Regions from separate parts of the Pectobacterium colocasium genome, predicted to be linked through region 1. Evidence: predicted binding sites of a transcription regulator. Region 1 holds the regulator's gene; each other region holds the start of a gene.
What was found. The regulator PurR, encoded in region 1, represses purine synthesis genes. The targets are predictions, from matches to a motif close to CANGCAAACGTTTGCNTG.
Positions count from the first base shown of each region.

Region 1 (6,073 bases):
ACTCGTGGGCGCTTCTGCGTGCATTTAATCCCCGAAACGTTGAACCGGACTACGCTGGGGCAGAAACGCCTGGGGAATCGCATCAATATTGAAATCGATCCGCAGACCCAGGCCGTAGTGGATACCGTTGAGCGTGTGTTGGCGAGCAAGCAGGCGAACGACCAGAGCAAAGAAGAGTAATTTCTGCGTTGCCTGATTCTGTAAACCGGACGAACAGCGTCGTCCGGTTTTTTCTCTTCTGCTAGCGTGAAACACGTACTCCTCCTTCGATCCCATCCAGACTGAATACCACTTGCCAGAGCTGGAGTGTTCTTGCTCTGAAGGCTCCAGCACAGAGGTTCAGGTAGTAGCTGAACATCCGGCGGAAGCGGTCATAGTTGCGCGGTCCGACGTGTTCAAACATGCCTACCGACACCACGCGGTCAAATTGCTGATCGAGATCGCGATAATCTTGTAGATCAATCGTGACATTCAGACTCTGACAACGCTGTTGTGCCAGCATCTGCTGTTCTCTGGAAATGGTGACGCCATAAACTGACACACCGTAGTGGCGTGCGGCGAATTCGGCAAGCCCGCCCCAGCCGCAACCGATGTCCAGCAGCGTCATTCCCGATTTGAGCTGGAGCTTTTCGCAGATCATCGCGAGTTTATCTTCCTGCGCCTGTTCCAGCGTCTGTGCTTGTTTCCAGTAAGCACAGGAGTATTGCATGTAAGGATCCAGCATCAGGGTAAAGAGGTCATTGCCTAAATCGTAATGTGCCTTGCCAACAATCTGAGCGCGTCTGCGGGATTGCGGATTCATGACACGTGAGAGGGCGACTCGCGTAAGATCGTGCAGACGGCGGGGCAACTTCGTTTCCAGCCCTGCACGCAGGACGCGATGGGAAAATATATCCAGTCGTTCACATTCCCACCAGCCCTCCATATAGCTCTCTCCCAGCCCCAGCGATCCTTCGCGCAGAACACGTTTAAAAAAACCAGGATGGGTCACGCGGATGTCAAAAGGGCGAGAGCCGTTGATGGTGATATCGGCGACATCCAACATGTCCTGCACGATGTGGAACCAGGGCGCGATATCGTCATCCCATTCTTCTGTATAAGGTAAACCCATCATGTCTCCTTAACTTTATGTAAAAGTATCGTAAAACATACCTGGACAGCACTTATCGCAGCCGACGTATCGGCTGTCACCAGAGAAAATGAAACGCGGTATTAAATTTAGAACTACTTCAGCCAGCATACAAGAAAATTGGCTGAAGCAGAGAGGGAAGCGGACAGGAATAAGAAAGTTGTCTGTATCGTGTCGTCGCGCTTAGCGGCGATAGTCGAGGTAAGGGCCGTCTGCCACAGAACGACGTTCAATTAACGTCGGATGGACTTCAATGACATGTGCATCTTCCCGCTTACTGGTAATGCGATCCAGCAACATCGCGAAGGCGGACTGCCCAAGACGCTCTTTCGGCTGATGAATGGTGGTCAGCGCCGGCGTAAAGAAACGCGCGTGGCGCACGTTGTCATACCCGATCACCGAAATATCCTGCGGCACGCGCAGACCCAGTTCGTCTGCCGCACAGATGGCACCCATCGCCATGATATCGCCACCGCAGAATACGGCCGTTGGTCGTTGTTTCTGCGCGAGAATCTGATGCATGGCTTTGTAACCGGATTCCGGCTCGAAATCGCCCTGAACCACCCATTCCTCGCGTACGGTGATGTCTGCTTCCTTCAGCGCTTTTAAAAAGCCGAGGTAGCGCCCGCTGCCAGTATTACGTTCTTGAATACCGGGAATGGCGCCGATATCCCGATGGCCGCGTTCGATCAGGTAGCGGCCTGCCATATAACCGCCTTCAAAGGCGTTATCGATAATCGTATCGGTAAAGTCGCTATGCATCTGGCCCCAGTCCATCACGACCATCGGGATGCTGCGATAGTCTTCCAGCATTGCCAGCAGCTCAGGTGGATATTCGGCACACATCACCAGTAAGCCGTCCACACGTTTTTGCGCCAGCATGGAGAGATAAGCGCGCTGTTTACCGATGTCGTTATGCGAATTACACAGCACCAGCGTGTAGCCTTTGGCATAGCAGCTGTTTTCGACGGCTTCGATGATCTCGGCGAAATAGGGGGCTTCGCTGGATGTAGCCAGCAAACCGATTGATTTAGTGTGGTTAACTTTGAGGCTGCGTGCGACGGCGCTGGGCGAATAGTGCAATTCTTTGATTGCCGCCCTGACGGCTGCCTTAGTCTCTTCGGCGACGAAACGTGTTTTATTGATCACGTGCGATACGGTTGTGGTGGAAACGCCAGCACGTTTTGCCACATCTTTAATCGTTGCCATCTAAAAATGACTCCTGAACTTACCTGTTACAGACGTAAGTATATTGTTAATCGTTTGCCTACGTTTAAAGTTCTTCTTCTAAGCTAAAAAACAGAATTTCAGAAGGAGAATGCCGAATGTTATACCGAAGGGATCTGGGTTGACGTTTTTCGACCGATACGCAGCGCTTTCATAAACAGCGGATTGTGTCCGATTTATCATGAAAGGGAAAGGGCTAATTTATACTATTAGTGATGCATTGGTCCGAGATTTTTCACTAAAATTATGAAAGAATCGTAATAACCCTATTGTTTGTGGTTTTAACCGCCTGGATGGGTTCGCAGTAAAGGGCGGTTTCCTCTTTCAGATAAAATTTGTTCGTTAATAAGGAGTGGTTTATGGATACAGATCTGAAGATGTCTTTGCTGACAACGGTTGGCGCACTGGCGATGATCATTGTGTTCAGTTTTGTTGCGGTGCTGAACTAACCGAACGATGCCTCTGTGTGATTTCCGTATTCAGACACGTTTATGCTACAGCTACATAAAACGTGTCTGAATCATTCTTCTTCTTCGATGCCGAATCCATTTCTCAACGAATTGTCTGTGGCGTTACTACGCGACGCGCGCCAACGTAGTGCTCCTGCCAATAATCTTCACTCAGTTTGCTGATACGAATATCTGAACCGGTACGCGGCGACTGGATAAATTTCCCTTCTCCCAGATAAACGCCGACATGATCGGCGGCACCGCGATTGTTGATGCGGAAGAAGACCAGATCGCCACTTTCCAGCTCGCTCTTTTTAATCGGAGCGGCATCACGCAGGTGATACATTTCATTGGCGGTACGTGGAATCTGGATCTTAACGACGTCTTTGTACGCGTAATAGACCAGTCCGCTACAGTCGAATCCGGTAAAAGGAGATGAGCCGCCCCAGTGGTAAGGCTTGCCTATTTGGCTCATCAACTTATTCATTGCTGTCGTTTTGGCATGTTGATAACGCTTTTTATGCGCCGCGCTCAGCGCCATACCTTTTTCTGTAGGCGCCGGATTTTTCTCCGCTTTTCCCTTGACCGTCGTTTTCTTCAGCCCGGTTTTGACTCTGGCCTGTGCGGTTGTCTGCTTTTCTTCTTCAGGCTTCAGCTTTTTGAGATTCTTTTTCACGAGTGCGGGCGTGCTGCTTTGCGTCCGTGACGGTTTTTTTTCTGTTGATTTGTTTACGCTGCGAGGTTTGGTTTTCGTGCTGACCGCGGTAGGTTCTGGTTTTTTGCTTTTGATCGGTGTCGGTGACTTCGCATTACCCTTTGTTTGACGGCTTTTCTTATTGGTTTCTTCAACGGCGCTTTTCTTTGGCGCAGAATGCGGGGTATGCGGTGCAGCCTGAACGACGTTCAGGGACAGATTGCTGAAAAATAATATAAAAAGAGTAATAAACAAGCGCATAATAAAAGTGACCGAACATAATCCTTAACTCGCTCAATCCGCACAGTATTCCTGAAAACGGCGGCATAAAAAAGTGGGCATGGTCGCTTTATTCATACAGAATAGTGAAAAAACGTTAATAGTTGTTTTTTCGATTGATTTATCAACGCTTTCTGGCGTTGATTTCATCAAGGGCGAATAACTTGCAGGGAAAATATCCCTACAAAAAATGGCGTTTTTTTGTGACTGGTGGCATCGGTACAATATCACTGAGTCAATGTCGCTGTCGTAGTACCTCTGACGGCGGCTCATGGCTAGCGTTTTGGACGTTAGCCATCCTATAAGTTTAAGGAAGCAAGAAGATGACGACACCGACAATTGAAAAAATTCAGCGCCAAATTGCTGAAAACCCGATTCTGCTGTACATGAAAGGCTCCCCGAAATTGCCAAGTTGCGGTTTTTCCGCACAGACAGTTCAGGCGTTGTCTGCATGTGGCGAGCGTTTTGCGTATGTTGATATTTTACAGAACCCGGATATTCGCGCTGAGCTGCCGAAATACGCGAACTGGCCGACATTCCCACAGCTGTGGGTTGACGGCGAGCTGATTGGCGGTTGTGATATCGTGGTTGAAATGTTCCAGCGTGGTGAACTGCAACCGCTGATCAAAGAAACGGCCGACAAGTACAAAGCACAGCAGGCCGATCAAGAGTAATGCGTTCTTAATGACGATGCTATACGTCATTACCGGAGCGTAAATCCTTCCAACGGGTGCCTTATGGCACCCGTTCTTTTATCTCTGATTTTCCCGTCTTTTTAGTCTTCGGCTGACGCGTCTTCCAGCGAATGTTCTTCCTGCGCAATCGGCCACCCACCCAGACGTTTCCAGCGGTTAACCAACTCACAGAACAGCAAGGCTGTCTGATTGGTATCATACAGCGCGGAGTGTGCCTGACTGGAGTCAAACGCAATACCCGCAGCAATACAGGCCTTGGCAAGGACGGTTTGTCCTAACACCAGCCCGCTGAGGGCCGCGGTATCAAAGGTGGCGAAAGGGTGAAATGGGTTGCGTTTCAGGCTACAGCGCTCCGCTGCCGCCATCATGAAACTGTGGTCGAATGTAGCATTATGCGCCACGATAATGGCACGGTTGCAGTTTTGCTCCTTGATCCCTTTGCGCACGACTTTGAAAATTTCGTGCAGCGCATCATATTCGCTCACGGCGCCGCGTAGCGGATTGGTAGGGTCAATGCCGTTAAACGCCAGCGCGGCGGGTTCAAGGATCGCGCCTTCGAATGGTTCAACATGAAAATGTAGCGTTTCATCTGGCTGCAACCAACCGTCTTGATCCATTTTTAATGTTACCGCCGCCACTTCCAGCAAGGCATCGGTTTTCGCATTAAATCCGGCGGTTTCAACATCAATCACTACCGGGTAGAACCCACGAAAACGGCCGCTCAGGGCGTTCAGATCACTTTTATCAGCCATTTGTCTCTTAATTGTTAGCAAAACGCAGCGCGCATTATTGCAAATTTTGACTGGAGATGCAGCATGCCGTTGTGGTTCAAACCGCGAGGGGGACGAAGAGGGGGAGGGAACAGGTGCCGATGTAGCACCTGTAGCATGCGAGAGATATCAGTGGCCGATGCCGTTACCCGCGTGGGCATTTTCGATCAATTCAATTTTATAGCCGTCTGGATCTTCAATGAACGCGATGACGGTTGTGCCGCCTTTGACCGGACCAGCTTCGCGCGTGACATTGCCGCCTGCTTTGCGGATACGCTCACAGGTTGCGGCAACATCGTCAACGCCCAGTGCGATATGACCATAGGCGTTGCCTAGATCATAACTGTCGACGCCCCAGTTGTAGGTCAGTTCGATAACTGTACCTTCGCTCTCTTCGGTATAACCGACGAAAGCCAGCGTGTATTTGTATTCGGTATTCTCGCTGGTGCGCAGCACGCGCATGCCCAGAACCTGAGTATAGAAATCGATAGAACGTTGTAAATCGCCAACACGCAGCATGGTGTGAAGTAAACGCATAGTGTCCTCGTTAAAAAGTGCAACAAAAGGGAAGTATAGCGTTGTGGCTCTGCCGAGTCCAAGCTGTTGGGATGATGCTAAAAATGCGACACTATGGTGAGGTTTGTGTTAAAACGTACTAACAGGAGGGGGAAATAGCGCGGTGGGGCACTTTTAGGCTGCCGGGCGTGTAAAAAAATCGTCAGTTATTACAATGGTTATCTAATTATTTTCATTGTGACTGTCCGTTTGTGCTTGCCAGCGGTAAAGAACAGGGCTTCAATAAATAGAGTTGTAGCAGGAGGTGTTGTGCC
Region 1 covers NZ_CP084032.1:2,835,763-2,841,835, reverse strand. The annotation lists gene LCF41_RS12690 (riboflavin synthase subunit alpha) at 1-180, shown strand, start outside; gene LCF41_RS12685 (class I SAM-dependent methyltransferase) at 242-1,111, opposite strand; gene purR (HTH-type transcriptional repressor PurR) at 1,313-2,338, opposite strand; gene cydH (cytochrome bd-I oxidase subunit CydH) at 2,716-2,805, shown strand; gene LCF41_RS12670 (C40 family peptidase) at 2,909-3,760, opposite strand; gene LCF41_RS12665 (Grx4 family monothiol glutaredoxin) at 4,102-4,452, shown strand; gene rnt (ribonuclease T) at 4,554-5,225, opposite strand; gene gloA (lactoylglutathione lyase) at 5,373-5,780, opposite strand; gene LCF41_RS12650 (DUF1289 domain-containing protein) at 6,069-6,073, shown strand, end outside.

Region 2 (6,073 bases), 1.3 Mb from region 1:
GCTCAGCCAGCGTTTTGCCTGCCATCACACGTGCCGCGACTTTCGCCAGCGGAACGCCAGTCGCTTTCGAGACAAACGGTACAGTACGCGCCGCACGCGGGTTCACTTCAATCAGATAAACTTCATTATCCTTCACCGCAAACTGCACGTTCATCAGGCCGCGAACGCAGAGTTCAAACGCCAGTTTTTCAACCTGCTGACGCATCACGTCCTGAATCTCTTTGCTCAGCGTGTAGGCTGGCAGTGAACACGCCGAGTCACCGGAGTGAACCCCAGCCTGCTCGATGTGCTCCATAATGCCGCCAATCAGTACACGTTCACCGTCACAGATCGCATCGACATCGACTTCGATGGCATCGTCAAGGAAGCGGTCTAACAGCACCGGCGCATCGTTGGACACGCTAACGGCGGTCTGGAAGTAACGACGCAGGTCAATTTCGTCATACACGATTTCCATCGCGCGGCCGCCCAGAACATAAGAAGGACGCACAACCAGCGGGTAACCGATGCCACGGGCTTTTTCTACCGCCTGCTCAATCGTCGCTACCGTCGCGTTAGCAGGCTGCTTCAGCCCCAGACGGTTAACAGCCTGTTGGAAACGCTCACGGTCTTCTGCACGGTCAATCGCGTCCGGGCTAGTACCGATAACAGGCACACCCGCCGCTTCCAGCGCGCGCGCCAGTTTCAGCGGCGTCTGACCACCGTACTGCACGATAACGCCTTTTGGCTTCTCGATACGGACAATTTCCAGCACGTCTTCAAACGTTACCGGCTCGAAGTACAGACGGTCAGATGTGTCATAGTCGGTTGAAACAGTTTCCGGGTTACAGTTGACCATGATGGTTTCATAGCCATCTTCACGCAGCGCCAGAGAAGCGTGGACGCAGCAGTAGTCAAATTCGATCCCTTGACCGATACGGTTTGGTCCGCCGCCCAGTACGATGATTTTGTCACGGTCCTGACTCGGATTAGCTTCACACTCTTCTTCATACGTGGAGTACATGTAAGCCGTGTCGGTCGCGAATTCTGCCGCACAGGTATCAACACGCTTGTACACCGGGTGCAGGTCGAACTTATCGCGCAGCTTGCGAATTTCGCTTTCCGCCACGCCAGCCAGTTTCGCCAGACGCGCATCGGCAAAGCCTTTACGCTTCAGCATACGCAGGAACTCGGCATCCAGCGCGGTGGCGCCTTTTTCTGCCACTTGCTCTTCCAGACGTACCAGCTCTTCAATTTGCACCAGGAACCAGCGATCGACGTTAGTCAGGTTAAAGACACCATCGACCGACATCCCTGCACGGAAGGCATCGGCGATGTACCAGATACGCTCGGCACCCGCATCTTTCAGCTCGCGGCGAATTTTGGTCAGCGCTTCTGGGTCGTCTAAATCCACTTTCGGATCGAAGCCCGTTGCCCCCACTTCCAGCCCACGCAGCGCTTTTTGCAGGGATTCCTGCTGTGTGCGACCAATCGCCATCACTTCACCCACAGATTTCATCTGCGTGGTCAAACGGTCGTTGGCACCGGCGAATTTTTCGAAGTTGAAACGTGGGATCTTGGTGACAACGTAGTCGATAGCCGGTTCGAAGGACGCTGGGGTACGGCCACCGGTGATATCGTTCATCAGTTCATCAAGCGTGTAGCCCACCGCCAGCTTGGCTGCGATTTTTGCAATCGGGAAGCCCGTCGCTTTAGAAGCCAGTGCGGAAGAACGCGATACGCGCGGGTTCATTTCGATAACAATCAGACGACCGGTTTTCGGGTTCACCGAGAACTGGACGTTAGAACCACCAGTTTCTACGCCGATTTCACGCAGTACCGCCATCGAGGCGTTACGCATGATTTGATATTCTTTATCGGTCAGCGTTTGTGCAGGCGCGACGGTGATGGAGTCTCCGGTGTGGATCCCCATCGCATCGAAGTTTTCGATGGAGCAGACGATGATGCAGTTGTCGTTCTTATCACGCACCACTTCCATCTCGTACTCTTTCCAACCGATCAGCGATTCATCAATCAGCAGCTCTTTGGTTGGCGAAAGATCCAGCCCGCGTTCGCAGATCTCTTCAAACTCTTCGCGGTTGTACGCGATACCGCCACCAGTGCCGCCCATCGTGAAGGAAGGACGGATGATGCACGGGAAGCCCACATCAGCCGCCACGGCTAGTGCTTCTTCCATCGTGTGCGCAATACCGGAACGCGCGGTGTCCAGACCAATCTTTTTCATCGCGACGTCAAAACGGCGGCGATCTTCTGCTTTATCAATGGCATCCGCCGTTGCACCAATCATGGTGACGCCGAACTCGGCCAGCACGCCCTGACGTTCCAGCTCCAGCGCACAGTTCAGCGCGGTCTGGCCGCCCATCGTTGGCAGCACCGCGTCTGGACGCTCTTTTTCAATGATTTTACGCACCACTTCCCAGTTAATCGGCTCGATGTAGGTCGCATCGGCCATTTCCGGGTCAGTCATGATGGTTGCCGGGTTCGAGTTCACCAGAATAACGCGGTAGCCCTCTTCACGCAGCGCTTTACAGGCTTGTGCACCCGAGTAGTCAAACTCACACGCCTGGCCGATAACAATCGGGCCGGCGCCCAGAATCAGGATGCTTTTAATATCTGTACGTTTTGGCATTGTCTCGCTCCTGATTATTTAGCGGAAGAACGGTAAGTCTGAATCAAGTCAATAAAGTGGTCGAACAGCGGCGCAGCATCATGCGGGCCTGGGCTCGCTTCTGGGTGCCCCTGGAAGCTGAACGCTGGCTTATCCGTGCGGTGAATCCCCTGAACCGTGTGGTCAAACAGGGATTTGTGCGTGACGCGCAGCGTGTCAGGCAGATTATCTTCATCCACCGCAAAGCCGTGGTTCTGCGCGGTAATCATCACGCAGTTGTTATCCAGATCTTTTACCGGATGGTTGCCGCCGTGGTGACCCAGCTTCATTTTGATGGTCTTCGCACCGCTCGCCAGCGCCAGCAGTTGGTGACCCAGGCAGATACCGAATACCGGAATATCCGTTTCCAGAAAGGTTTTGATCGCGCGAATTGCGTAGTCACACGGCTCAGGGTCGCCCGGGCCGTTAGAAAGGAAAATACCGTCTGGATTCAACTTCAGCACATCTTCAGCCGGTGTCTGCGCCGGAACCACCGTCAGACGGCAGCCGCGATCCACCAGCATACGCAAAATGTTGCGTTTCACACCGTAGTCATACGCCACAACGTGGTAAGGCAGTTCGCTTTCGTTTTTCGCCGCAGGCAATTCACCTTCCAGCGTCCAGCTTCCCTGTAACCAGCTGTAGCTTTCTGCCGTCGTTACTTCTTTTGCCAGATCCATTCCCTTCAACCCAGGGAAGGCTTTCGCTTTCTCCAACGCGACAGTGGCATCAGGCGCATCGCCCGCGATGATGCAGCCATTCTGTGCGCCTTTTTCACGCAGCAGACGAGTCAGTTTACGGGTATCAATATCAGCAATGGCGACGATGTTGTTGCGCTTGAGGTATTCAGACAGGCTTTCTTCACTACGGTAGTTGCTGGCAATCAGAGGTAAATCGCGAATAACCAGACCTTGAGCCTGTACAGAGGGAGATTCTTCATCGTTGGCATTGGCGCCGACATTACCGATATGGGGATAAGTGAGAGTGACAATCTGGCGGGAATAGGAAGGATCAGTAAGGATTTCTTGATAACCGGTCATCGACGTATTGAAGACCACTTCCCCCACTGCCGACCCTTCTGCCCCAATGGCCCGACCGTGGAATTGGGTTCCGTCTTCCAGAACCAATAGCGCTGACTTAATCAAAACACCCTCCAAGGAATAAACAATCACGTTATTTGCATATTAATTCAGATTCGAGCCACTAAATCAATGCAAAAACTACCTGTAAGGCCAATTTTTGGCAAATTGGGCGCATTTTAATGATGGTCTTCCTGATTGTCTACCCAAACCGCTTTTTTTCTCTTATTTTTATGCTTTCCGAAATAAATCGCTGCCCACTGACGTAAAAAACCACATCAACTTAGGTAAGTAAACGGTTGCGAGGCAACATCGTTAAAATAAGGATAACAAATCACCAGCAAAGGACATTTCAGGAGTAAAGGGGACGTCTTGCCGCTAAAAAACCGAACAAAATACGAATAAAAACAAGTAAGGAGAAGAAATTAAAACGTAACCAATGAAAATAAAGGTGATCATTAAAATAACCACCCTTATCAGTATGATATGATTATTTATAAATAATTAAAAACTATAAATCATCCAGAGAAAGCACATCTCTCATATCAAAAAGACCACTTTCTTTCGAACTAATCCAGATAGCCGCTCTTACTGCACCATTGGCAAACGTCATACGGCTGGATGCCTTATGGGTAATCTCAACACGCTCGCCAATATCCGCAAACATCGCCGTATGTTCACCGACAATATCGCCAGCCCGCACGGTCGCAAAACCAATACTTTTCGGATCGCGTTCGCCGGTATGACCTTCACGCGCATACACCGCACAGGATTTCAGATCGCGCCCCAGCGCATCGGCAATCGCTTCGCCCATTGCCAGCGCGGTGCCAGACGGCGCATCCACCTTGTGCCGGTGATGTGCTTCAATGATTTCGATATCAGTATAATCGCCCATGACCTTCGCCGCTTTTTCCAGCAGCTTCAGCATGACATTGACGCCAACGCTGAAGTTCGCTGCAAACACAATCCCGATATCCTGTGCAGCCTGCTTAATCGCCGCCTTCCCTGCGTCATCAAAACCGGTTGTCCCAATAATCATGCCCTTACGGTGCTGACGGCAAAAGGCCAGATGCGCTAATGTGCCTTCCGGGCGAGTGAAATCGATCAAAATATCGAAATCATTCTGCACGACATCCAGGCTTTCATTCACGGTAATACCGCTTTTACCTAACCCGGCGAGTTCACCAGCATCGCTGCCGAGCAGAGACGAACCAGAACGTTCCAGCGCCGCGCCCAATACCACGCCGTCCATTTGCTCGATGGCCTGAATCAGCTGACGCCCCATGCGGCCGCCCGCACCTACAACCGCAATACGGATGGATGAATCCTTCATAATGTCTCTCTCTTTTTGATCCTGACGACATAAAAATAACATCAGGTTAACGGGCACCGCGCACTATCGCCAGCGGATTTACCACCAGATTAGAAAATACTGTTTGAAGCCGCAGAAAATCAGCAAAACTGTCTCACTACTGATAGCAGAATCACGTCTGAAAGCGATGAAACATCGTGAGGCGTTTGAAAACATGCAGGGAAGGTCAAAAATAAACCACATGACATAACGCATAAAAATTCATTTTTATGCATTAACATTTCCATGAGTGAATACAGGGGAGAGAAAACAGAGGGGGATAACAGCGGTAGGGCCGAAGCCCTACCACAGAAACAGCGTTAATCTACCTGTTTGACTTCAACACGCAGCTCTTTCGGCACTTCAAAGACGATGTTTTCTTCACGCCCCTGCATTTCAACGGCAACCTTGCCGCCTAATGCTTTCAGGCGCTGAATCACCTGTTGTACCAGGATATCCGGTGCGGATGCGCCTGCGGTTACCCCAACATGCGAAGCGCCCTCTACCCATGACTCCTGGATATCTTCGGCTGAATCAATCAGATAAGCCGCTTTCCCCGCTCTCTGTGCCAATTCAGCAAGACGGTTAGAGTTTGAGGAATTTTTAGACCCCACAACAAACACGACATCCGCCTTATCCGACAAATGGCGAACGGCTTCCTGACGATTGGTCGTGGCATAGCAGATATCATCTTTACGCGGGCCGACGATCTGCGGAAAACGCTCACGTAACGCATCAATCACCGCATAGGTATCATCAACAGAAAGCGTGGTTTGCGTCATAAAGCACAGGTTGCTTTCGTCTTTTACCTGTAGCTGCCAGACATCCTCGGGGGATTCCACCAGATACATGCCACCATCCGCATTGCTGTACTGACCCATCGTCCCTTCAACTTCAGGGTGTCCGGCATGCCCAATAAGAATCGCTTCTACACCTTTCTTACTGGCTCTGGCCACTTCCATATGTACTTTGGTCACCAGCGGACAGGTGGCATCG
Region 2 covers NZ_CP084032.1:4,103,122-4,109,194, forward strand. The annotation lists gene carB (carbamoyl-phosphate synthase large subunit) at 1-2,629, opposite strand, end outside; gene carA (glutamine-hydrolyzing carbamoyl-phosphate synthase small subunit) at 2,644-3,792, opposite strand; gene dapB (4-hydroxy-tetrahydrodipicolinate reductase) at 4,238-5,059, opposite strand; gene ispH (4-hydroxy-3-methylbut-2-enyl diphosphate reductase) at 5,398-6,073, opposite strand, start outside.
Region 2: the regulator PurR is predicted to act here: its motif matches at 4,015-4,032, upstream of carA (glutamine-hydrolyzing carbamoyl-phosphate synthase small subunit).

Region 3 (6,073 bases), 1.5 Mb from region 1:
CGGTTGCGGTTGTACGAGTAGGTCAGGCTACTTTTCCAGCGGTCATTCAGGTTGCGATCAACCTGCATGGTGACGCTGTCCTGATCGCCGCGTGTCGCATTGTAGCTTTCATCAAAGCGACGATCGCGCGGCGTATTAACCGGCTTGCCCGTCTTCGGATCGATAATGGTGCCGCGATCGAAAGGCGTCAGGTATTCCATATGTTCGTAGGATACACGCACGGTGGTGTCTTCACCGTACCACATCAATGACGGTGCAAGTGTCGTTTGGCGATTACGCCCGAAGTTGCGCCAGTAGTCGGTTTCATCATGATCGACCACCATACGGTAAGCCAAACCGGATGTGCCTAATGGGCCGGTGACATCCAACTGTCCGCCGCCGCCTTTGAAACTGCTTCCCCAGCCTTCAATGTGTGTTTTCTGTACCAGCTCGGGTTTTTTACTGATGATATTGATGACGCCGCCGGGTTCGCCCATGCCATAGAGCATGGAAGCTGGGCCTTTCAACACTTCGACGCGTTCGCTGCTGGGGGTAAAGTTGCGTGCCTGAATAGAGCGCACGCCGTCACGAAAGATCGAGCCGTCGCGGTTATCGCCGAAGCCGCGTTTGATGATGGCATCTTGCGTGCCCCCCAGCGTATTCGACTGTGTAATACCGCTGACGTTATACAGTGCTTCATCAATATTGCGAACTGCACGATCTTTAAGCACTTGCGTGGGGACGACGTTGACCGCCTGTGGCACATCCAGCAGACGGCTTTCGGTACGGGTTCCTGTTACCGTTTTATGGGGCTGATAGCCTGTTTCTTTTCCTGCTTGATCGCCCGTCGTGGCGTTCACCACCATCGTGTCTTCTTTGCCATCAACAGTTTTGTTATTAACAATGGCTGCCTGAATGCTAAACGGCAACAGTGCCAGCAGCGGCCAGCTGTGGCGTAACGGGGTCTTTTTTATAGCAAACTTATTCATGCGAAATCTGACTCCAATAAATCCCTGAAAATTCAATAGGTAAAAACTGTTGATAGAGTTGTTGTAGTGTTTGTTGCGGATCGATATCGGCGAACCGATCCGGGTAGAGCGCCTTGGCAAACATTTCGACCATCACGACGTGGTACGGGCTGAGGTAGAAGTTGTGCCACATGCTCCAGGCTCGGCCTGTTTGCACGGCTTGCAGGTGAGACAAAATAGGTTCCTGACGGATAAGCGTGTCGAAGCTCTCTTTCGCCTGCGCGGCGTTAACCAGCGGGCCGAGCATCAAGCTGGAGAAACGTTTTCCCTCCGGACCGGCCATACCGGTGGCGATGTAGACATCGGGATTAGCGGCCAGTACGCGCTCTGGACTCAATTCCCCGTAGACGCTGCTGATCGTGCCGCTGGCAATATTCTCGCCGCCGGCGAAAGTCAGCAGGTCGCCAAGGCTGCCGCCGACCGCCGTGGTACAGCAGGTGTCTCGTCTGCCCAGATGCAAATGCAGCATGACCGTCGGTTTTTTACCGTGATAGTGCGCGATACGCTGGCGCACCACGTCCATATGCTGCTGATAGAAATTGCTGAAGGCGGTCGCGCGCTGGGCCTGATCCAGCACCTCGCCAAGCAAACGAATACTGGGCAACGTGTTGTTAAGCAGATCGATACGCAGATCGACATAAATAAACGGGATCCCTGCACGAGTCAGCGTTTGTTGCAGGAGATCTTCATTGGCTGCGTTTTTTGCCAGACGGGGCAGAATGACCAGATCGGGTTTTAGCGGCAGCAGCATCTCTGCGTTCATCGCTTGCAGGCTGCCGTTGCCTAACTGTGGGATCTGGGTGAGCTGCGGGAATTTTTCGGTATAGCGTGACCAGCTTTGCGCATCGTAGCGCGCCATATCGCCCGGCCAGCCGACGACATGCTTTGCCGGGTTATCCGGTTGAAGCAGCGCCAGCGTATACAGCATGCGACTCTCGCCCAGAATGATGCGCTGGGGGCTGTCTGGGATCTCTACCTGTCGACCCAAAATATCAGTGACGGTTTTTGCCTGCAAAAGCGGGCTGAGAAAAAGCAGGCAAAGCAGTAGGGCAATACGCATGATGGAGTTCACAGAATTTAGGATGGGGAAAGATAATCATTGTCATTTTCGTTTTCAACCGATGAAAAGTACGTGTAATGACGGCTGATAGAAATGTTGTTTTTTATCTGAGAGTTAGTGGTTTCTTCGTAAAGATTAGTAAATATTTAAAGCGTAGAGAGAGGGGAACAGCGGTGCCTGACGTGGATACGGAAAGAAAGAGGCGGATAAGAAGAGGTGAGAGGGGGGGGAAGTAAGGCTCCGTAGTGGGAGCCTTACTGAAATGAGCAGACAGAATTACTCGGCAGCGTAGCCCTGTGGGGGAATACGCACGCTGTCCAGCCAGGCTTCATTATCCCGCATCACCAGTCTGCCATTCAGGAACCAGTTAATGACCATCGGATAAATTGTGTGCTCGTGCGTTTTCACGCGCTCGCTCAGGCTTTCTTCGGTGTCATCACTAAATACTGGCACCTTCGCTTGCAGAATCAGTGGACCGCCATCCAATTCATCGGTGACAAAATGTACGGAAGTCCCGTGTTCCCGATCGCCATTTTCCAGCGCCTTGCGGTGCGTATGCAGGCCGGGATACTTAGGTAGCAGAGAAGGGTGAATGTTCAGCATTTTGCCTGCAAACTGAGCAACAAATTCCGGGCTAAGAATCCGCATGTAACCCGCTAAGATCACCAGCGCCGGCTCATGTTGCTCAATTTCATTTGCCAGCGCGGCATCAAATGCAGCGCGATCGGCAAAATCTTCAGGGTTCAGGACGAACGTCGGAATATCCGCATTCTGTGCGCGTTCTAACCCGTAGGCCTCCGCATTATTACTGAATACGGCGGCGATCTTTCCTTTGAGACGTCCGTTCTTACTGGCGTCAATCAACGCCTGCAAGTTGCTTCCATGACCTGAAATCAGCACAACGATGTTTTTCATCAGTTAATAACCACTGCGTCTCCGGCATCGGTTTGAGTAATGACGCCGATTTTCCATGCGTTTTCGCCGCTGCTGTTGAGTAATGCAACGGCCTCGTCTGCCTGTTCGGCTGGCAGTGCGATGATCATACCAACACCGCAGTTAAAAGTACGATACATTTCATGGCGGCTGACATTCCCAGCCTGTTGCAGCCAGTTGAAAACCGCAGGCCATTGCCAGCTGGATTCGTCGATAGTTGCCTGCATACCTTCTGGCAGAACGCGTGGGATATTTTCCCAGAAGCCGCCGCCGGTCAGGTGAGAAATCGCATGAACGTCCACTTTCTCAATCAGGGACAGGATGGATTTCACGTAGATTTTGGTCGGTGCCAGCAGGTGGTCGGCCAGCGGTTTGCCTTCCAGCTCGAACTGCTCTGGATCGGTTTTGCTGACTTCAAGCACCTTGCGTACCAGAGAATAGCCGTTTGAGTGGGGGCCGCTGGACGCGAGGGCAACCAGCACATCACCGTTCTGGACTTTGCTGCCGTCGATGATTTCTGATTTTTCTACCACACCGACGCAGAAGCCAGCTACGTCGTAGTCTTCGCCGTGGTACATGCCCGGCATTTCTGCGGTTTCGCCACCAACCAGCGCACAGCCTGATTGTTTACAGCCTTCTGCGATACCAGTAATCACGCTGGCAGCCGTATCAACATCCAGTTTGCCTGTAGCGTAATAGTCGAGGAAGAACAGCGGCTCTGCGCCCTGAACCACCAGATCGTTCACGCACATCGCAACCAGATCGATACCAATGGTATCGTGGCGTTTCAGATCCATCGCCAGGCGCAGTTTGGTGCCGACTCCGTCAGTGCCGGAAACCAGAATCGGTTCGCGGTATTTTTGCGGTAAGGCGCACAAGGCACCGAAACCACCCAATCCACCCATAACTTCCGGGCGACGAGTCTGTTTCACTACACCTTTGATACGGTCGACCAATGCATTACCTGCATCGATATCCACGCCTGCGTCTTTATAACTGAGAGAGGTTTTGTCGGTCACTGCTGAGTCCCCACGAAGGTTACGGGTCGTATTCAGAAAACACGGTATTGAGAAAACATACTGTGGTAAAAATAATGCGCGCTAATTCTAACAGTGTAGGCAATCGTTTGCGAGTGATGAGTCATCGGCGGGCTATTTTTCGTTAACGGCAACAATTTCTCTTCTCGGTTGATCTGGATCAGGCTTAATCGTATGGCGCTAAGCAAAAAAGGCGGTATAATCCCGCGATTTTTTTTACGACGGGCTCTTGTGCCCGCCGCCCTGCGGGCCGCCGCAAGCGGTGTTTAAAAACGCGCTTGGCGTTTTTGTCCGTCCACTAGCCGATGGGGAGATAAAGATGAAGATCGTCGAGGTGAAACACCCACTCGTCAAACACAAACTGGGTTTGATGCGAGAGAACGATATTAGCACGAAGCGTTTTCGTGAGCTGGCTTCCGAAGTGGGAAGTTTACTGACTTATGAAGCCACCGCCGCTCTGGTCACTGAGAAGGTCACCATTGATGGCTGGTGCGGTCCGGTTGAAGTCGATCAGATCAAAGGCAAGAAAATTACCGTCGTACCTATTCTGCGTGCAGGGTTGGGGATGATGGAAGGCGTGCTGGAAAATGTCCCTAGCGCGCGTATCAGCGTTGTCGGCATCTACCGTGATGAAGAAACGCTGGAGCCTGTTCCTTATTTCCAGAAGCTGGTGTCCAACATCGAAGAACGCATGGCGCTGGTGGTTGACCCCATGCTGGCGACCGGCGGCTCAATGATCGCGACGATCGATCTGCTGAAAAAAGCAGGCTGTCACAGCATTAAGGTGTTGGTGCTGGTCGCGGCGCCAGAAGGGATTGCCGCACTGGAAAAAGCCCACCCGGATATTGAGCTTTACACGGCATCTATCGATAAAGGCCTCAACGAGCAGGGTTACATCATGCCGGGCCTGGGCGATGCGGGCGATAAAATATTTGGTACGAAATAACAGGTAAGCCGACTTATTAGTCGGCTTTTTTTTGGCGGGAACCTAAGTATTTCCTATGGTTCGCCACTGCCTGTGTTAGGCCATAGTCGGTTTTTTTATTACATCAGCAGTCAACATCATCCTGCTTCACCACGGTGGGGCGGGGTAAGTCTGGCTGTAAATAAGAAGTGCGGTATACCTGCACACATAAATAGCAATACTAGATAACAACACGACATAACAACACGACATAACAACACGACATAACAACACTACAGAGGATATTGAAGATGACTCGTCGCGCCATCGGGGTAAGTGAACGACCACCCTTGTTACAAACCATCCCGTTGAGTTTCCAGCATCTGTTTGCGATGTTTGGCGCTACCGTTCTGGTACCCATTCTGTTCAAGATTAATCCGGCCACCGTACTGTTATTCAACGGTGTCGGTACGCTGCTGTATTTATTCATTTGTAAGGGAAAAATCCCGGCCTATCTGGGATCGAGCTTCGCGTTTATTTCTCCGGTTTTACTGCTATTACCACTGGGATATGAAGTCGCGCTGGGCGGCTTCATTATGTGCGGCGTGCTGTTTTGTCTGGTGGCGCTGATTGTTAAGAAAGCGGGGACTGGCTGGTTGAATGTGTTGTTCCCGCCTGCGGCGATGGGAGCGATCGTCGCGGTTATCGGCCTTGAACTGGCCGGTGTGGCGGCGGGAATGGCAGGGTTACTGCCTGCCGATGGCGCTTCTGTCGATTCCACTGCGGTGACGATTTCACTGGCGACACTGGCGATCACCATTCTGGGATCGGTGCTGTTTCGTGGTTTCCTGGCAATCATTCCAATTCTGATTGGGGTGCTGGCAGGCTATGCGCTGTCGTTCGCGCTGGGCGTGGTGGACTTGACTCCGATTCGTGAAGCTCACTGGTTCGCGATGCCGACATTCTATACGCCGCGTTTTGAGTGGTTTGCCATTCTGGCGATTCTGCCTGCGGCGTTGGTGGTGATTGCAGAACACGTCGGCCATCTGGTGGTGACGGCGAATATCGTGAAGAAAGATTTGATGCGTGAACCGGGGCTGCACCGCTCCATGTTCGCCAACGGCATTTCTAC
Region 3 covers NZ_CP084032.1:1,343,373-1,349,445, forward strand. The annotation lists gene LCF41_RS05900 (TonB-dependent siderophore receptor) at 1-968, opposite strand, end outside; gene LCF41_RS05905 (ABC transporter substrate-binding protein) at 961-2,067, opposite strand; gene purN (phosphoribosylglycinamide formyltransferase) at 2,344-2,982, opposite strand; gene purM (phosphoribosylformylglycinamidine cyclo-ligase) at 2,982-4,019, opposite strand; gene upp (uracil phosphoribosyltransferase) at 4,357-4,983, shown strand; gene uraA (uracil permease) at 5,253-6,073, shown strand, end outside.
Region 3: the regulator PurR is predicted to act here: its motif matches at 4,116-4,133, upstream of purM (phosphoribosylformylglycinamidine cyclo-ligase).

Region 4 (6,073 bases), 560 kb from region 1:
TTTTGAAGATATCAAATACGCTGACCATAGCGATTTCCTTAAAAAAACGCCGATAGTTAAATAACGTATCGGCGTTAAAGTCGAGTGGGGGGCTTACAGCAGATCGCGCAGGCTGTAAACGATGGCGGAAATAGCGATCAGTCCCATCAGGGTGACAAAGACGTTACTGATGTGGCCGCTGTATTTCTTCATTGCCGGGACTTTCTGAATGGCGTACATCGGCATCAGGAACAGCAGGCATGCGATAATCGGGCCGCCCAATGTTTCGATCATGCCCAGAATGCTTGGGTTCAGCGTCGCTACAATCCAGGTTGTGACCAGCATGAACAGCGCAGTGATGCGGTTCAATTTGGTGTGGGAAATGGTTTTTCCTCTGCTGCGCAGGGTTTTCACGATCATGCCGTTAAAGCCTTCGCCCGCCCCCAGATAGTGACCCAGGAACGATTTAGAGATCGCGATGGTGGCAATAACCGGTGCCAAATAGCCCATGACCGGGTTGTTAAAGTGGTTCGCCAGATAGGACAGAATAGAAATGTTCTGTGTTTTCGCTTCCATCAGCTCAGCCGGAGACAGGCTCAGTACGCAACTGAAGACGAAGAACATCACGGTCAGTACCATCATGATGTGGCTGTAAGACAAAATGCGTGAGCATTTTTTCTCTGCGTCATCGCCATATTCTTTCCGTTTGGCAACGGCGAAAGAAGAGATGATCGGCGAGTGGTTGAAGGAGAAAACCATCACCGGAATAGCCAGCCATAATGTTGCCAACAGACCGTTGCCCGTGACGCTGGAACTCAGAGAAATGTTTTCAAAAACAGAGGTATTCCAGTTTGGAATTAAATAAAACGCCAGCAACATCAGCACGGCAACAAAAGGATAAACCAGAATGCTCATTGCCTTAACGATCATTGCTTCACCGAAGCGAACAATAAACATTAGCCCGAGAATCAATATTAATGACAGCACGGCACGCGGTGGAGAAGGCAGATGTAATTGGTGAGTAATAAAGCTATCTACCGTATTGGTAATGGCGACGCTATAAACTAATAGGATTGGATAAATAGCGAAAAAATAAAGCAAAGTGATTAATTTACCTGCACCAACACCGAAATGTTCTTCAACAACTTCGGTAATATCTTCGCCACCTTTTTTGCCAGATAATACAAAACGGCATAAAGCACGGTGAGAATAATATGTCATCGGAAAAGCAATCAGCGCCATGGTAATTAACGGAATTAAACCGCCAATACCTGCGTTGATAGGTAAGAATAACACACCAGCGCCGATGGCTGTGCCGTAGAGACCCAGCATCCAGACGGTATCGCTTTTACGCCATCCTGAAGCCTGTTCTAACACCTGGCTGCTATCTTGAATTGTGCTCATTTACTGGTTTCTCCTCGGTGAACACATTAATACCCGTCGTACTGGGGTATAAAAATTACAGTACCGGCAACTTGCCGTTACAGAGTTTGAAAAACGAACAAGACATATTGCTAATTATGTCAACAGGTCAATACTGTTTTGTGGCGGCATTCTATATCGTGGTGGTCAGCGAATAATATTGAGGCGATCACATAAATGAATTGACGGGAAATATTTTAATAAATTTCCGCGGAAATTAAAATATCAATCCTGATACTTTATTTTAAATATTTTTAACGGCTCGTTATTGATACTTTATTTAATTGCTGGGTGATAAAAAATGAGCAATAAATAAAATAAAGGGTAGCTGAAATAATAAACGCAATTTTTCTGATGTCACGCGCAATGATGGTTTTTCTCTGTTTGACGAGACGGTATCGCAAGTGTGCTTCCTGCGCACGCATCGAATCGTGTTGTTATTCACCGTGGACGATTAACAGACGAGGCGGTTATCCGACAGGCTGTAACCTGCCGGATAACGGTTGCCTGGCCGTCAGGCGGTGAGTTTTTCTTCTGCCCACGCCAGACCGCTGTGGTATTCCTCTGGTAAGAGAGGGGCCAGCGATTGCAGCGAGCGTCTTAACTGTGCGGCGTTCGACGACGATAGGTTGAGATGTCCCACTTTGCGACCAGGGCGAACGGCTTTCTCATACCAGTGCAGATGTACCAACGGCAGTGTCAGCCAGTCGATATTTACGTCAGTGCCGATCAGGTTGACCATCACCGACGGTGTTTCGACAACCGGTACCGGCAGCGGCAGATCCAGAATGGCGCGCAGATGCAGCTCAAACTGGCTGATTGACGCACCATTTTGCGTCCAGTGTCCGCTATTGTGCACGCGTGGAGCCAGCTCGTTAATAAGCAGGCGATCGCCGACGATAAAGCATTCCATCGCCATCACGCCTACATAGCCCAGCGCATTCATAATGGCGGACAACATCTGCTCGGCCTGCTGTTGCAACTGTGGATCGGGCTGAGGGAAGGCGACGCTGGTGCGCAGAATGCCATCCTGATGCAGGTTGTGGGTGAGCGGATAGAACACGCATTTACCGTGCGTATTGCGCGTGCCAACCAGCGAGACTTCGCCGGAAAAATTAATGCCTTGCTCAACAATGCATTCGCCGTAGCAGTCAGCGGGCAGCGTCTGTTGTTCGCCGTCGCGCAAGCGCCACTGTCCGCGACCGTCGTAACCACCAACGCGGCGTTTAACGATAGCCAATTCACCTAATGAGGCGAAGACGTGTGGCCATTCATCGGCACTGGCCAGCAATTGCCAGGGGGCGGTTGCCAGATTCAGTGAGTCCAGCAGTTGCTTTTGCGTCAGGCGATCGGCCAGACGGGGGAAAATATCACGGTTCACAAACGCCGTGTGTTCGGCCAACTCACGAGTGAGGGCGGTTTCCGGCCAACGCTCAATCTCGGCGGTAATCACGCTGTTATGAAACGGCACCGATTCCGGCTCAGCATCCAGCCCCACGGGATAAACGGCGATCCCTAACGGTTCGCCAGCCTGACGCAGCATTCTGCCCAACTGACCATTGCCTAATACGCAGACCGGTTTCATGCCTCCTCCCGCGGATCGGGATGAGAGAGCACGTCATCGGTTTGCGCCTGACGCCAGTCGGCTAGTCGGATGGCGATGCCACGATCGTGCAGGGCGAGAATTTGTGCGGCCAGCAGCGCCGCATTTGCAGCGCCCGCTTTGCCAATGGCCAACGTGCCAACCGGAATACCACGAGGCATTTGGACGATAGAATACAGGCTGTCTACACCGCTCAGCGTTGAGCTTTGTACCGGTACGCCAAGCACGGGAACCAGCGTTTTCGCTGCCAGCATACCCGGCAGGTGCGCCGCGCCGCCTGCGCCTGCGATAATCACATCAAAACCATTCTGTACCGCTTGTTCTGCAAAGCTGAACAGCTTGTCTGGCGTCCGGTGTGCGGAAACGACTTCGGTATGAAAAGGAATGTTCAGCGTGGTGAGGATTTCCGCAGCAAACTGCATGGTGGCCCAGTCACTCTTTGAACCCATGACGATGGCAATTTTAGCCGGGGCAACGTTGGATGACATGCCTGTAACGCTCCTGTAGTTGTACCTATAATTGTACGTGTTCGTGACGCGTTCGCGTCGGCCAGACAGGGAGGGTCTGGCGTTGAGGGCGTAGAGCATATCACGCCATTATGGCGAGGAAAACGGTTGCGTATGCGGAAATGCTGGGGGAATAAGGTGAGAGACTGTTAAGTCAATGGCTGGAAACGCATTAAAATGGGAAGGAAATCAGTTCGATATTTTGTGGCGTGACCTTAATCATCGACCCTTCTTCATGCCAGGCTCCCAGAACCGCGCGGCGGCCATCAGACTCACCAAGATCGACCTGATGAATGGCAGGACGGTGGGTGTGGCCGTGGATCATCGTCTTCACCTGATAATGCCGTAGGCGTTCAAGCACGGCGTCGTGATTGACATCCATAATCTGCTGCGATTTTTTCTGGTTTTCCTGCTGGCTGGTCGCCCGCATCTTCGCCGCGATTTTCACGCGTAATGACAAAGGTAATAGCAGGAAGAGTCGCTGAATGAACGGGTTGTGGACCCGGCGACGGAATTGTTGGTAGTGATGATCGTCGGTACACAGCGTATCGCCATGCAGAATAAGGATCTTCTGGCCGTAGAGGTCGAGCACGGTTTCCGTTGGTAGCAGCGTCATTCCGCTTTGTCTGGCAAAACGCTTACCGATCAGGAAATCACGGTTACCGTGTACGAAATAGCAGGGAATACCGCGCTGATGTAAGGCATAGAGTTCCGCAGCAATGGTCGCATGCAGCGGCTGGGGATCGTCGTCACCAATCCAGGCATCGAACAGATCGCCAAGAATATACAGCGCATCGGCATGAATCGCATCATGGCATAAAAAACGCAGAAAACCGGCGGTAATCGCCGGTTCATGAAGACTTAAATGCAGATCGGCAATGAACAGCGTTGCCATGCAAGTCGAATTATTCGCTGACCGTTACGTGGGTAATCACCACGTCTTCTTTCGGTACGTCCTGGTGCATGCCGCTGCGGCCGGTGGCTACGCCTTTGATTTTATCAACGACGTCCATGCCTTCAGTGACTTCAGCGAAAACGCAGTAGCCCCAGCCATCAGCACGCTCTGAACGGAAGTTCAGGAAGTCGTTGTCAACAACGTTGATAAAGAACTGGGCAGTGGCAGAGTGTGGATCGTTGGTACGAGCCATTGCCAGCGTGCCACGCGCGTTTTTCAGGCCGTTATTGGCTTCATTTTTGATTGTCGCGTTGGTTTCTTTTTGATCCATACCGGGAGCGAAGCCGCCGCCCTGGATCATGAAACCATTAATCACACGGTGGAAGATCGTGTTGTCATAAAAACCGCTGCGGCAGTAGTTCAGGAAGTTTTCTACGGTAACCGGCGCCTTGTCTGCAAACGTATTAATAACGATATCGCCGTGATTGGTATGAAGCGTAATCATAATAATGAACCCTAGATAGCCTTAGTGATAAGAGTGTTGTTCACAAAAGGCGGTGAACAACAAGAGCGCTGTTATAGCATAACTGGTCGATTGAGTCAGCAGTTCACGTTTTACCGCGCAGCGGTTGGCGGTTAGCTGGATGAGAAAATCGTATAAAAAGGTTCACTACTCTGATTTTGGTAGGCGTTAGATCACGAGTGCACGGCAGAACAGTGCGCAATTAAGGCGTTAATCAGGTAAGAGAGACTTTTAAAAACAAATAAATTGATCAATTTTCGTAATTATAGTTAATTAATTTGAATGAAATTTTTATTGCCCCAGATCAATGTTTTGCGTAATCAACGTGTTCTTTTTTTGTGGCTCAGATTAATCTGAGAGTAATTCTTATTCTTCCTACATAACTCTAAAGAGATAGGTGAACTATGCTGGGTATTCTGGATGGTGTTAACCGTTTATTAGACAAACCGGACTTTGGCAAACTGTTTTTGCGCGTATCTTTCAGCGTGTTGATGCTGTTTCATGGCTGGCATAAACTACATGGCGGCATTGGTTTCATTGAAGGTATGCTGACCAATGCTGGTATCCCTGCTTTTGTCGGTTACGGGGTTTATATCGGGGAAATCATTATCCCTATCATGATGATTCTCGGTATTCTGACTCGTCCTGCGGCGCTGATTTTTTCTTTCACAATGGTCGTTGCTGCGTTGCTCGTTCATTCCGGCGATTTCTTGTCTCTGGAAAAAACCGGTGCGTGGGCGGTTGAAGGGGCGGCTGTGTTCTTCTTTGCGGGCATCGCCATTGCTCTGCTCGGTAGCGGTAAATACTCTGTGATGTCGAATCCGCGCTGGCGTTAATGGTTTGCTGTCGGCGGATTCTTTTTTGTCAGTAGCAACTAATGGTGTGAAATGACCCGGAAAATCCGGGTCATTTCATTTTTATCCTTTCTCGCCGATTCCCTCTTCTTATTCACCTTGCAATACAGTAGGGTTCAGGTTTCAATACGCCGTTGGGTATCAACCCTGAATGCATTGATGTTACTGACGCTAACGGCGGCTGTGATTGACCTATCGTGTGTATGCTACGTTTTTGAGTGCTATGTTTTTTAACACGATGCCTTTTGAACGTTGTGCGGTTGTGCAAACCATTTCTTTGAAAACCATTTT
Region 4 covers NZ_CP084032.1:3,392,328-3,398,400, reverse strand. The annotation lists gene LCF41_RS15430 (L-serine ammonia-lyase) at 1-28, opposite strand, end outside; gene LCF41_RS15425 (HAAAP family serine/threonine permease) at 94-1,383, opposite strand; gene purK (5-(carboxyamino)imidazole ribonucleotide synthase) at 1,916-2,986, opposite strand; gene purE (5-(carboxyamino)imidazole ribonucleotide mutase) at 2,983-3,492, opposite strand; gene lpxH (UDP-2,3-diacylglucosamine diphosphatase) at 3,683-4,405, opposite strand; gene ppiB (peptidylprolyl isomerase B) at 4,416-4,910, opposite strand; gene LCF41_RS15400 (DoxX family protein) at 5,333-5,764, shown strand.
Region 4: the regulator PurR is predicted to act here: its motif matches at 3,608-3,625, upstream of purE (5-(carboxyamino)imidazole ribonucleotide mutase).